DNA from 3 places in the Streptomyces sp. NPDC033180 genome. Region 3 is predicted to be linked to each of the others. Evidence: riboswitches for the same ligand, from Rfam matches in the RefSeq annotation. Region 3 holds a riboswitch; each other region holds the start of a gene.
What was found. Region 3 has a riboswitch for cobalamin ahead of metE (5-methyltetrahydropteroyltriglutamate--homocysteine S-methyltransferase). Riboswitches for the same ligand answer to the same signal wherever they lie in the genome.
Positions count from the first base shown of each region.

Region 1: it holds a riboswitch for cobalamin, as region 3 does, so the genes downstream of both, ACZ5WE_RS02420 (ABC transporter substrate-binding protein) here and metE (5-methyltetrahydropteroyltriglutamate--homocysteine S-methyltransferase) in region 3, are expected to answer to the same signal.
Region 2: it holds a riboswitch for cobalamin, as region 3 does, so the genes downstream of both, ACZ5WE_RS17590 (ribonucleoside-diphosphate reductase subunit alpha) here and metE (5-methyltetrahydropteroyltriglutamate--homocysteine S-methyltransferase) in region 3, are expected to answer to the same signal.

Region 1 is NZ_JBVIPU010000001.1:515,327-518,595, forward strand. Features, by position in the region: gene ACZ5WE_RS02415 (FecCD family ABC transporter permease) at 1-184, opposite strand, end outside; gene ACZ5WE_RS02420 (ABC transporter substrate-binding protein) at 292-1,317, opposite strand; cobalamin riboswitch at 1,432-1,617, opposite strand; gene ACZ5WE_RS02425 (VOC family protein) at 1,650-2,129, opposite strand; gene ACZ5WE_RS02430 (helix-turn-helix transcriptional regulator) at 2,135-3,001, opposite strand; gene ACZ5WE_RS02435 (HAD family hydrolase) at 3,209-3,269, shown strand, end outside.
Region 2 is NZ_JBVIPU010000005.1:234,628-237,896, reverse strand. Features, by position in the region: gene mctP (monocarboxylate uptake permease MctP) at 1-1,354, shown strand, start outside; cobalamin riboswitch at 1,471-1,594, shown strand; gene ACZ5WE_RS17590 (ribonucleoside-diphosphate reductase subunit alpha) at 1,730-3,269, shown strand, end outside.
Region 3 is NZ_JBVIPU010000009.1:113,366-116,634, forward strand. Features, by position in the region: gene ACZ5WE_RS24025 (3-hydroxybutyryl-CoA dehydrogenase) at 1-807, shown strand, start outside; cobalamin riboswitch at 1,031-1,248, shown strand; gene metE (5-methyltetrahydropteroyltriglutamate--homocysteine S-methyltransferase) at 1,412-3,269, shown strand, end outside.

The DNA.
Region 1 (3,269 bases), on a different contig from region 3:
TCCAGACGATGCCGTCCCGGATGGGCGTCAGCCGCGCCTCTCCCCAGCCGAGGTGGGCCGCGACCGCCGACCACACGTCCGGTACGGAGATGTCCGCGGGGCCGATGGTGACGGCCACCGCCACGGAGAGGGGGAGGGCGGCAAGGCCTGCCGTCCAGAGCACCACGTGACGCCAGAACACCATGTGACGCCGGAGCACCATGTGACGCCGGAGCACCACGCGACGCCGGAGCACCACGCGACGCCGGAGCAGCTTGTGGCGTATGCCGCCCGGGGCGCCCGCGGCACCCGTCACTTGGCGAGACCGAACTCGCGCAACGCGTCGGCGACTTGCTCCATGCCGTCCACCGTGCGGATCGTCGGGTTCATGGCCTGGCCGCTCAGCAGCACGTACCGCTTCTTCTTCACGGCGGTCAGGTTCTTGGTGACCGGGTTGGATTCCAGGAACTCGATCTTCTTCTTCGCGCTCTCGGCCGTCTGCGACTTGCGGGTGAGGTCGCCGATGACCAGGACGTCCGGGTCGCGGTCCGCCACCGTCTCCCAGTTGATCTGGGGCCACTCGTCCCGGGTGTCGTCGAAGACGTTCTTCACGCCGAGTTCACGCGTGATGATGCCCGGGGCTCCGCAGCAGCCCGCGATGTAGGGCGCGTCGGAGTTGGCGAACCAGTAGAGGAGCGTCGTGTCGGACGCGTCAGCCTTCTTGATCGCCCTACTCGCCTTCGCCACCCTGCCCTTCAGGTCCGCGATCAGCCGTTCCCCGCGCTTCTCGACCCCGAACGCCTTGGCCAGGTCCCGCACTTCGCCGTACACCGTGCCCATGGTCAGCGTCTCGACGCGGCGGCCGTCGCCGTCGCCGCTGTTGTCCTTGCCCGCGCAGTCCGAGGGCGAGACATAGGCGGGTACGCCGAGTTCGGTGAACTTGGCGCGGTCGGCGACGCCGCCCTTGCTGACCGTCGCCAGGAAGGAAGCGGTCACGAAGTCCGGTTCCTGGGCGAGGACCTTCTCGAAGGAGGGGTAGCTGTCGGCGAGCCGGTCGACCTTGGCGTTGTCCTTCTCCAGACCCTTGAGCACCGGATCCGTCCAGGTGCCGGTGCCGGCCATGCGGTCCGCGAGGCCGAGCGAGAGCAGGATTTCCGTGGAGCCCTGGTCGAGGGAGACCGCCCGCCGCGGCGGCGCCTTGATCTCCGCCTTCTTGCCGCAGGAGGTGAGGGTCAGTGGGTAGCCCTCGGCCTTCCCGCCCCCGCCGGAGGTGGTCGAAGAGCCGCCTCCGCACGAGGTCAGCGTGACGGCCAGGGCCGCGGCGAGGAGGACGGGCACTCGTACACGACGGGCCGAACTACGTACACGACGGGCGGTGGAGGACACACGATCCCTTGAGTCTCACGGCTCATACGCGGAGCCTGGCCTGCTTCGTCACCTCCGCCGCCCGGTGCGCGGGCGAAGGTGCCAGCAGGTCTTCGGACTCGGGGATCGGCCGGGCGGGGCGCCTTCCCAGGCGTCCGTGGACGCCCAGTGGCCGTGGCCCCGCCCGTTCCCCCTCACCGCTGCGCGTCAGTTCCGGATTCGCACCGGATTCCCTGGCCCTGGTGTGGGTTGACTGGCGCTCGCAAGCTATCACGCGGGGTCACGCCGCCTGCCATCACGCGAGGTCAGGACGCCTTCTCGGGCCTCGGTGCGCCGCGGTAGGTGCCGAAGGACCACTTGTTGCCCTCGGGGTCGGCGATCCCGAACTCCCTGCTGCCGTAGGGCTGGTCCTCGATCTCACGGATGATCTTCACCCCCGCGGCGGTGAGCCGCTGGTAGAGGTCGTCCACGTGGTCGGTGACGACGTACGCGCCGAAGGTGCCCGGCTGCAGGCACCACTCCTGGGACTTCTCGTCGTACGAGCCGAGCATGATGGCGCCGCCTTCGGGCCAGTCGAGCTCGGCGTGGGCCACGCGGTCGCCGTCCTCGTAGACGGCGGTGCGCAGGAAGCCGACCGTGCCGACCAGGAAGTCGATCAGGGCGGGGGCGTCGTGGGCCTGGAGCGTCGGCCAGACGTCGGGGGCACGCCCGGCGGAGGCGGAGGCGGACGTCGAGGTTGAGGTGGTGCTCGGCTGGGGCTGCGGCTGGTTCTCGGTGGTGTTCATGGGACCTACTCTTCGCCCCCGCCATGGCTCCCGGCTTGGATATTCCGGCACTCCTCGGCCAGCCAGCCGCTGGGGCTCACGCCGGTGTACTGCTGGAAGTCCCGCACCAGGTGGGAGTGGTCGTAGTAACCGCAGTCCGCGGCGACGCGGGCCAGGTCGGGGGCTGCGCCCGCCGCGACAGGGCGTACGACGGCGTTGCGTGCGCGCTGGAAGCGCATCAGGCGTCCTGCCTGCTTGGGGGTCAGGCCCGTCTCGGCGCGGAAGAGCGTGGTGAGGCGGCGTTCGCTGAGCGCGACGTGCCGGGAGAGTCCGCGCAGGGTGCCGACGCCCCGGTGCCGGGCGAGCCAGGCCCAGGCCTCGGCGACCTCGGGGCGTACGGATCCCGCGGTCCGGTCATCGGCCGCGCGCTGCCTCAAGTAGGCGGACAGGGAGGCGAACCGCTCCTCCCAGCTGCCCTGCTCGCACAACAGCTCCCGTACGTCGACGGCGCGGCGTCCCATCACCTCCGCGCCGGGGGTCAGCAGGTCGCCGGCCAGTTCCGCGGCCGGTACGCCGAACAGGGCGCGGGCGGCGAGCGGGTGCACGGCGAGCTGGATGCCCGCCTCGTGCTCGGGCCTGACGACGTACGCCGGGGACTGGTGCAGGCCGCCGAGGACGATGTCCGTGCGGGTGGCGTCGCGGCCGCCCGCCTGCTCGGGGGTGAGGCCGGTGACGACGGGGCCGTCCAGCGAGAAGATCAGCGTCAGGTACGGGGACGGCAGGCCGCGGTGCAGGCCGGGCAGCTCGCCCTTCGTGCGGTAGCCGACGGCGGACACCACCATGCCGTCGAGCCGCGGTGCGGCCCGGACGAACTCCCGGGAGACGCTCTCCATGCCTTCCAGTATGCGATGGACGCCGCTCCGAAGCAGGTCCGAAGGCAGGCCCGAAAGCCTGCCGGGCGTCCGACTCGCCTACCCGCGCACGGGCGTCCCATGCCCGTTCCGTCCAGTGATGCCGATCATGGGAATCCGCCGCCTGACCTCATACGATGACCCGCCGCTCCGGACGGGGCGCAGACCGCTCTCAGGGGGCACACAACCATGGCAGTAAAGGCAAAAGGCAAGCTGGCCGTCATCGGCACGGCGGGCGCGCTCACCGCGG
Region 2 (3,269 bases), on a different contig from region 3:
GCTGATCTTCACCTTCCTGCCGCGGCTCTGGTCGGTCTCGCACAAGCACGGATACGTGACGACCTCGGACTTCGTTCGCGGGCGCTTCGGCTCCAAGGGGCTCTCGCTGGCCGTCGCGGTCACCGGCATCCTCGCCACGATGCCGTACATCGCGCTCCAGCTGGTCGGCATCCAGGCCGTGCTCGACGTCATGGGCGTCGGCGGCGGCCCCGACACGAACTGGTTCATCAAGGACCTGCCGCTCCTGATCGCGTTCGCGGTGCTCGCCGCGTACACGTACTCGTCGGGTCTGCGCGCTCCCGCGCTGATCGCGTTCGTGAAGGACGGCCTGATCTATCTCGTCATCGCCGTCGCGATCATCTACATCCCGATCAAGCTCGGCGGCTTCGACGAGATCTTCCAGGCGGCGGGCGACAAGTTCTCGTCGGCGAACGAGGCCGCGGGCAAGCCCGTCGCGGGTCTCGCGCCGGGCGAGGCCGGGCAGTGGACGTACGCCACGCTCGCGCTCGGCTCCGCGCTCGCGCTGTTCATGTACCCGCACTCGATCACGGCGACGCTCTCCTCCAAGAGCCGCAACGTGATCCGCCGCAACACCACGATCCTGCCGCTCTACTCGCTGATGCTGGGGCTGCTCGCGCTCCTCGGCTTCATGGCGATCGCGGCCGGGGTGAAGGTGGAGAACGGGCAGCTGGCGATCCCGCAGCTGTTCGAGAACATGTTCCCCGACTGGTTCACGGGCGTCGCGTTCGCGGCGATCGGCATCGGCGCGCTCGTCCCGGCCGCCATCATGTCCATCGCGGCCGCGAACCTGTTCACCAGGAACATCTACAAGGACTTCCTCAAGCCGGACGCGACGCCCGCCCAGGAGACCAAGGTCTCCAAGCTTGTCTCGCTCCTGGTGAAGGTGGGCGCCCTCGCCTTCGTGCTCACCATGGACAAGACGGTCGCGATCAACTTCCAGCTCCTGGGCGGCATCTGGATCCTGCAGACCATGCCCGCGCTGGTGGGCGGCCTGTTCACGCGGTGGTTCCACCGCTGGGCGCTGCTCGCGGGCTGGGCGGTCGGCATGGTCTACGGAACGGCTGCCGCGTACGGTGTCGCTTCGCCGACGCAGAAGCACTTCGGCGGCTCGTCCGACGAGATCCCCGGCATCGGCGAGATCGGCTACATCGGCCTCACGGCGTTCGTCCTGAACGTGGTGGTCACCGTGGTCATGACCTTCGTCCTGCGCGCCATGAAGGCCCCTGACGGCATCGACGAGACGTCTCCCGGCGACTACACGGCGGACGCGGGCGACCCCGGCGTCACGGAGGAACTGCCGCCTGCCACGGTGGGAGCACCGGGCGGGCACTGAGCCTGTTCCTGTACGTAACGCATGGCGCGGGCCGCCGGATTCCCCCGGCGGCCCGCGCTTTTTTGTGCGCGCCGACACAAGATATGGGGCTGCCGCTCAGAGCCAGCACAAGATGTATGCTCGTGCTCGCTGTCGCCGCAGGGGAATCCGGTGCAAGTCCGGAACTGTCCCGCAACGGTGTATGAGTACGCATTTGTCGTGCTCGCAAGTCCGAAGACCTGTCGACAGTGCGCCCGTTCCGACCGGTCCGGGTGCCGACGACGTCCGGGCCTCGTGGAATGGGCTGGTGGACGCGGAGCGCAGCCCTGCCCAGGGGCGGCCCCCGTGTGTCACTCACCCCTCCGCAAGGCTCTGAGCCGAGCGAGGGAGTGCTCCGTGACCATCGCGCCAGCCGAACCTGCGTCAGCGCAGATCACCGACGGTCAGCAGACCGCCGACGGCCCAGGAACCGCGCTGCTGCGTACCCTGACCGACCTCACCGCCGACCTCCCCGACGCCGACCCCGGCCGGGTCGCCGCCGCCGCGCTGCGCGGCCGTTCGGCCAGAGCGGATGTGGCGGAGCTGCGGGAGCTCGCGACCGAGGCGGCCGCCGGGCTCATCTCCGAGGACCCGACGTACTCGCAGCTCGCGGCCAGGCTCCTCAGTCTCAGCATCCGTGACGAGGCGGCCTCGCAGGGCGTGCGCTCCTTCTCCGACTCGGTCGCCGTGGGACACCGCGAGGGACTGATCGCGGACCGCACCGCCGCGTTCGTCGCCGACCACGCGGAGCACCTCGACGGGCTCGTGGACGCCGCCCTCCAGGACGGCGCCGACTTCCGCTTCGGATACTTCGGTCTGCGCACCCTGCACAGCCGCTATCTCCTTCGCCACCCGATCACCCGGCACGTCATCGAGACCCCGCAGCACTTCATGCTGCGCGTCGCGAGCGGCCTCGCCGAGGACGGCTCCGCGCGCTCGGTGGACGAAGTCGCTGCCCTGTACCGCCTGATGAGCCGTCTGGACTACCTGCCGTCCTCGCCGACGCTCTTCAACTCCGGCACCCGCCACCCGCAGATGTCCTCCTGCTACCTCCTCGACTCCCCGCTGGACGAGCTGGACTCCATCTACGACCGCTACCACCAGGTCGCGCGCCTCTCCAAGCACGCGGGCGGCATCGGCCTCTCGTACTCCCGCATCCGCGCCCGCGGTTCGCTGATCCGCGGCACGAACGGCCACTCCAACGGCATCGTCCCGTTCCTGAAGACCCTGGACGCCTCCGTCGCCGCCGTGAACCAGGGCGGCCGCCGCAAGGGCGCCGCCGCGGTCTACCTGGAGACGTGGCACTCCGACATCGAGGAGTTCCTGGAGCTGCGCGACAACACGGGTGAGGACGCGCGCCGCACGCACAACCTCAACCTCGCGCACTGGATCCCGGACGAGTTCATGCGCCGGGTCGCCGCCAGCGAGGACTGGTCGCTGTTCTCGCCGGCCGACGTGCCCGAGCTCGTCGACCTGTGGGGCGAGGAGTTCGACGCCGCCTACCGCGAGGCCGAGGCCGCCGGGCTCGCCCGCAAGACCATCCCGGCCCGTGACCTCTACGGCCGCATGATGCGCACCCTCGCGCAGACCGGCAACGGCTGGATGACGTTCAAGGACGCCGCCAACCGCACCGCCAACCAGACGGCGGAGCCCGGCCACACCGTCCACTCCTCCAACCTCTGCACGGAGATCCTGGAGGTGACGGACGACGGTGAGACGGCCGTCTGCAACCTGGGTTCGGTGAACCTCGGCGCCTTCGTGGACACGGCCGCCGGTGACATCGACTGGCAGCGGCTCGACGAGACCGTCCGTACCGCCGTCACGTTCCTCGACCGCGTCGTCGACATCAACTTCTACCCGACCGAGCAGGCCGGCACGTCGAACGCACGGTGGCGTC
Region 3 (3,269 bases):
GAGGTGTGCGCCCGCGCCGGCCTCGACACCGTGGTGTGCGAGGCCGACGCCCTCGCCGCCCGCGCCGCCCGCGAACGCGTTGCCACGTCACTCGAACGCGCCGTCCAACGCGGCACGTTGGACCGCGCCGACGCCGAGGACGCCCTGGCCCGCATGGTCGTCACCGGCAGCCTGGACGACCTGGCCGACCGCCACCTCGTCGTCGAGGCGGTGGTCGAGGACACGGCGGCGAAGACGGAGATCTTCGCCGCCCTGGACAAGGTCGTCGAGGACCCCGGGGCGATCCTCGCCACCAACACCTCCTCCATCCCGGTCATGCGGCTGGGCATGGCGACCCATCGGGCCGACCGCGTCATCGGACTGCACTTCTTCAACCCCGCACCCGTCCTTCCCCTGGTCGAGGTCGTCTCCTCGCTGCACACAGCCGCGCAGACCGTCGCCGCCGTCGAGGACTTCGCCACGTACACGCTGGGCAAGACGGTCGTGCGGTCCAAGGACAGGGCGGGTTTCGTCGTCAACGCGCTGCTCGTGCCCTACCTCCTCTCGGCGATCCGCATGACGGAGTCCGGCTTCGCGACGGCGGCCGACGTGGACGCGGGCATGGAGCTCGGCTGCGCACACCCGATGGGCCCGCTCAAGCTGGCGGACCTGATCGGCCTGGACACGGTCGCCTCCATCGCGGCATCTCTCTACGAAGAGTTCAAGGAACCCCTGTACGCCCCGCCGCCGCTGCTCTCGCGCATGGTCGAAGCGGGGCTGCTCGGCCGCAAGAGCGGACGCGGGTTCCACCTCTACGACCGGGGCTGAGGGGCCCGGGTCCGCCGCCGGGCTGAGGGGCCCGCGGCTGCTGTGAGCGGGGCGCGGAACAGAGTGGTGATCTGTTCCGCGCCCCTTCACGTGCCCGCCCCGCCCATGTGCCCGCCCCGCCCATGTGCCCGCCCCACCCATGTGCCCGCCCCGCCCACGGGCCCGTGTCTCACCTCACGGTCCGGAATGTGATCAGTACTGCCCAAGAAGCCGACCACCCTCTAGCCTGATCGGTGCAGCTGGTTCGCCCTGCCCGCCAGGCAGACGCGTCGCAAGAGGGAACCCGGTGGGAATCCGGGACTGCCCCGCAGCGGTGAGTGGGAACGACCGCCGTCATACGCACTGGATCCGAGCCCGGGTCCGGGAAGCGACGGCCAGTAGGAATCTGCCTCGGCAGGTGTGCCCGCGAGTCCGAAGACCTGCCCGTTGCCCGTGCGTGATCCCTCACGCGCGGACATCCCGGTGACCTCGTGGGCGGGTCGGCGTACAGATCAGGTGGAGCACCACGCCGGTGGCGTGCGTTCGGTCCGCCCGGTTCGTCATCCCTTCGCGTCCGTGTCCCGTCCCCGGGATCCTCAGGAGTCATCTCGCGAAGGAGATTTCCGTGACAGCGAAGTCCGCAGCCCCGGCAGCACGGTCCACCGTGTACGGCTACCCCCGCCAGGGCCCCGACCGGGAACTGAAGAAGGCCGTCGAGGGCTATTGGAAGGGCCGCGTCACCGCCGACACCCTCCGGGAGACCGCGGCGCAGCTGCGCCGGTCCACCTGGCGGCGCCTGACCGACGCCGGCATCCACGAAGTGCCGACCGGTGACTTCTCGTACTACGACCACGTCCTGGACACCAGCGTCATGGTCGGAGCCGTCCCGCTGCGGCACCGCGAGGCCGTCGACACCGACGCGCTCGACGGCTACTTCGCGATGGCCCGCGGCACCCAGGACGTGGCGCCGCTCGAGATGACCAAGTGGTTCGACACCAACTACCACTACCTCGTGCCGGAGCTGGGCCCCGACACCGTCTTCACCTCCGACTCCACCAAGCAGGTGGACGAGCTCAGGGAGGCCGTCGCGCTCGGCCTCGCCGCCCGTCCCGTCCTTGTCGGCCCGGTCACCTATCTGCTGCTCGCCAAGCCCGCGCCCGGCGTGGCCGCCGACTTCGAGCCGCTGACGCTGCTCGACCGCCTGCTGCCCGTGTACGCGGAGGTCCTCGCCGACCTGCGCGCTGCGGGCGCCGAGTGGGTGCAGCTCGACGAGCCCGCCCTGGTCCAGGACCGCACCCCGGCCGAACTCAACACCGTTGCCCGCGCGTACCGCGACCTGGGCGCTCTCACCGACCGTCCGAAGCTGCTCGTCGCCTCCTACTTCGGCAGGCTCGGCGAGGCGCTGCCCGTGCTCGCCAAGGCTCCGGTCGAGGGCCTCGCCCTGGACTTCACGGAGTCCGCCGCCGGCCAGCTCGAGGATCTCGCCGCCGTCGGCGGGCTGCCCGGCAAGCGGCTGGTCGCGGGCGTCGTCAACGGCCGCAACATCTGGATCAACGACCTGGAGAAGTCCCTTTCCACCCTGGGCACGCTCCTGGGCCTCGCCGACCGGGTCGACGTCTGCGCGTCCTGCTCCCTGCTGCACGTCCCGCTGGACTCCACCGCCGAGCGTGACATCGACCCGCAGATCGCCCGCTGGCTGGCCTTCGCCCATCAGAAGACCACCGAGATCGCCACGCTGGCCCGCGGCCTGGCCCAGGGCACGGGGGCCATCGCGGCCGAACTGTCCGCCAACCGCGCCGATCTGGCGTCCCGCTCGGGCTCGGCTCTGACCCATGACCCGGCCGTACGCTCCCGCGTCGCCGCCGTCACGGGCGCCGACGCCCGCCGTGCGCACGCCTATCCGGAGCGTGCGGCGGCCCAGCGGACCCGCCTCGGTCTGCCGCTCCTTCCCACGACCACCATCGGCTCGTTCCCGCAGACCGCCGAACTGCGCACGGCGCGGGCCGACTTGCGTGCGGGCCGCATCGACACGGACGGCTACGAAGAGCGCATCCGCTCGGAGATCCGCGAGGTCCTCGCCTTCCAGGAGAAGGCGGGCATCGACGTCCTGGTGCACGGTGAGCCCGAACGCAACGACATGGTGCAGTACTTCGCCGAGCAGCTCACCGGCTATCTCGCCACGCAGCACGGCTGGGTCCAGTCGTACGGCACCCGCTATGTGCGCCCGCCGGTCCTCGCGGGTGACATCTCACGCCCCGAACCGATGACGGTGCGCTGGACGTCGTACGCCAACTCGCTCACCGACCGCCCCGTGAAGGGCATGCTCACCGGCCCCGTCACCATGCTCGCCTGGTCCTTCGTCCGCGACGACCAACCGCTCGGTGACACGGCACGTCAGGTGGCCCTCGCCCTGCGCGACGAGGTCAACGACCTGGAGGCGGCGGGGACTTCGGTCATCCAGGTGGACGAGCCCGCGCTGCGCG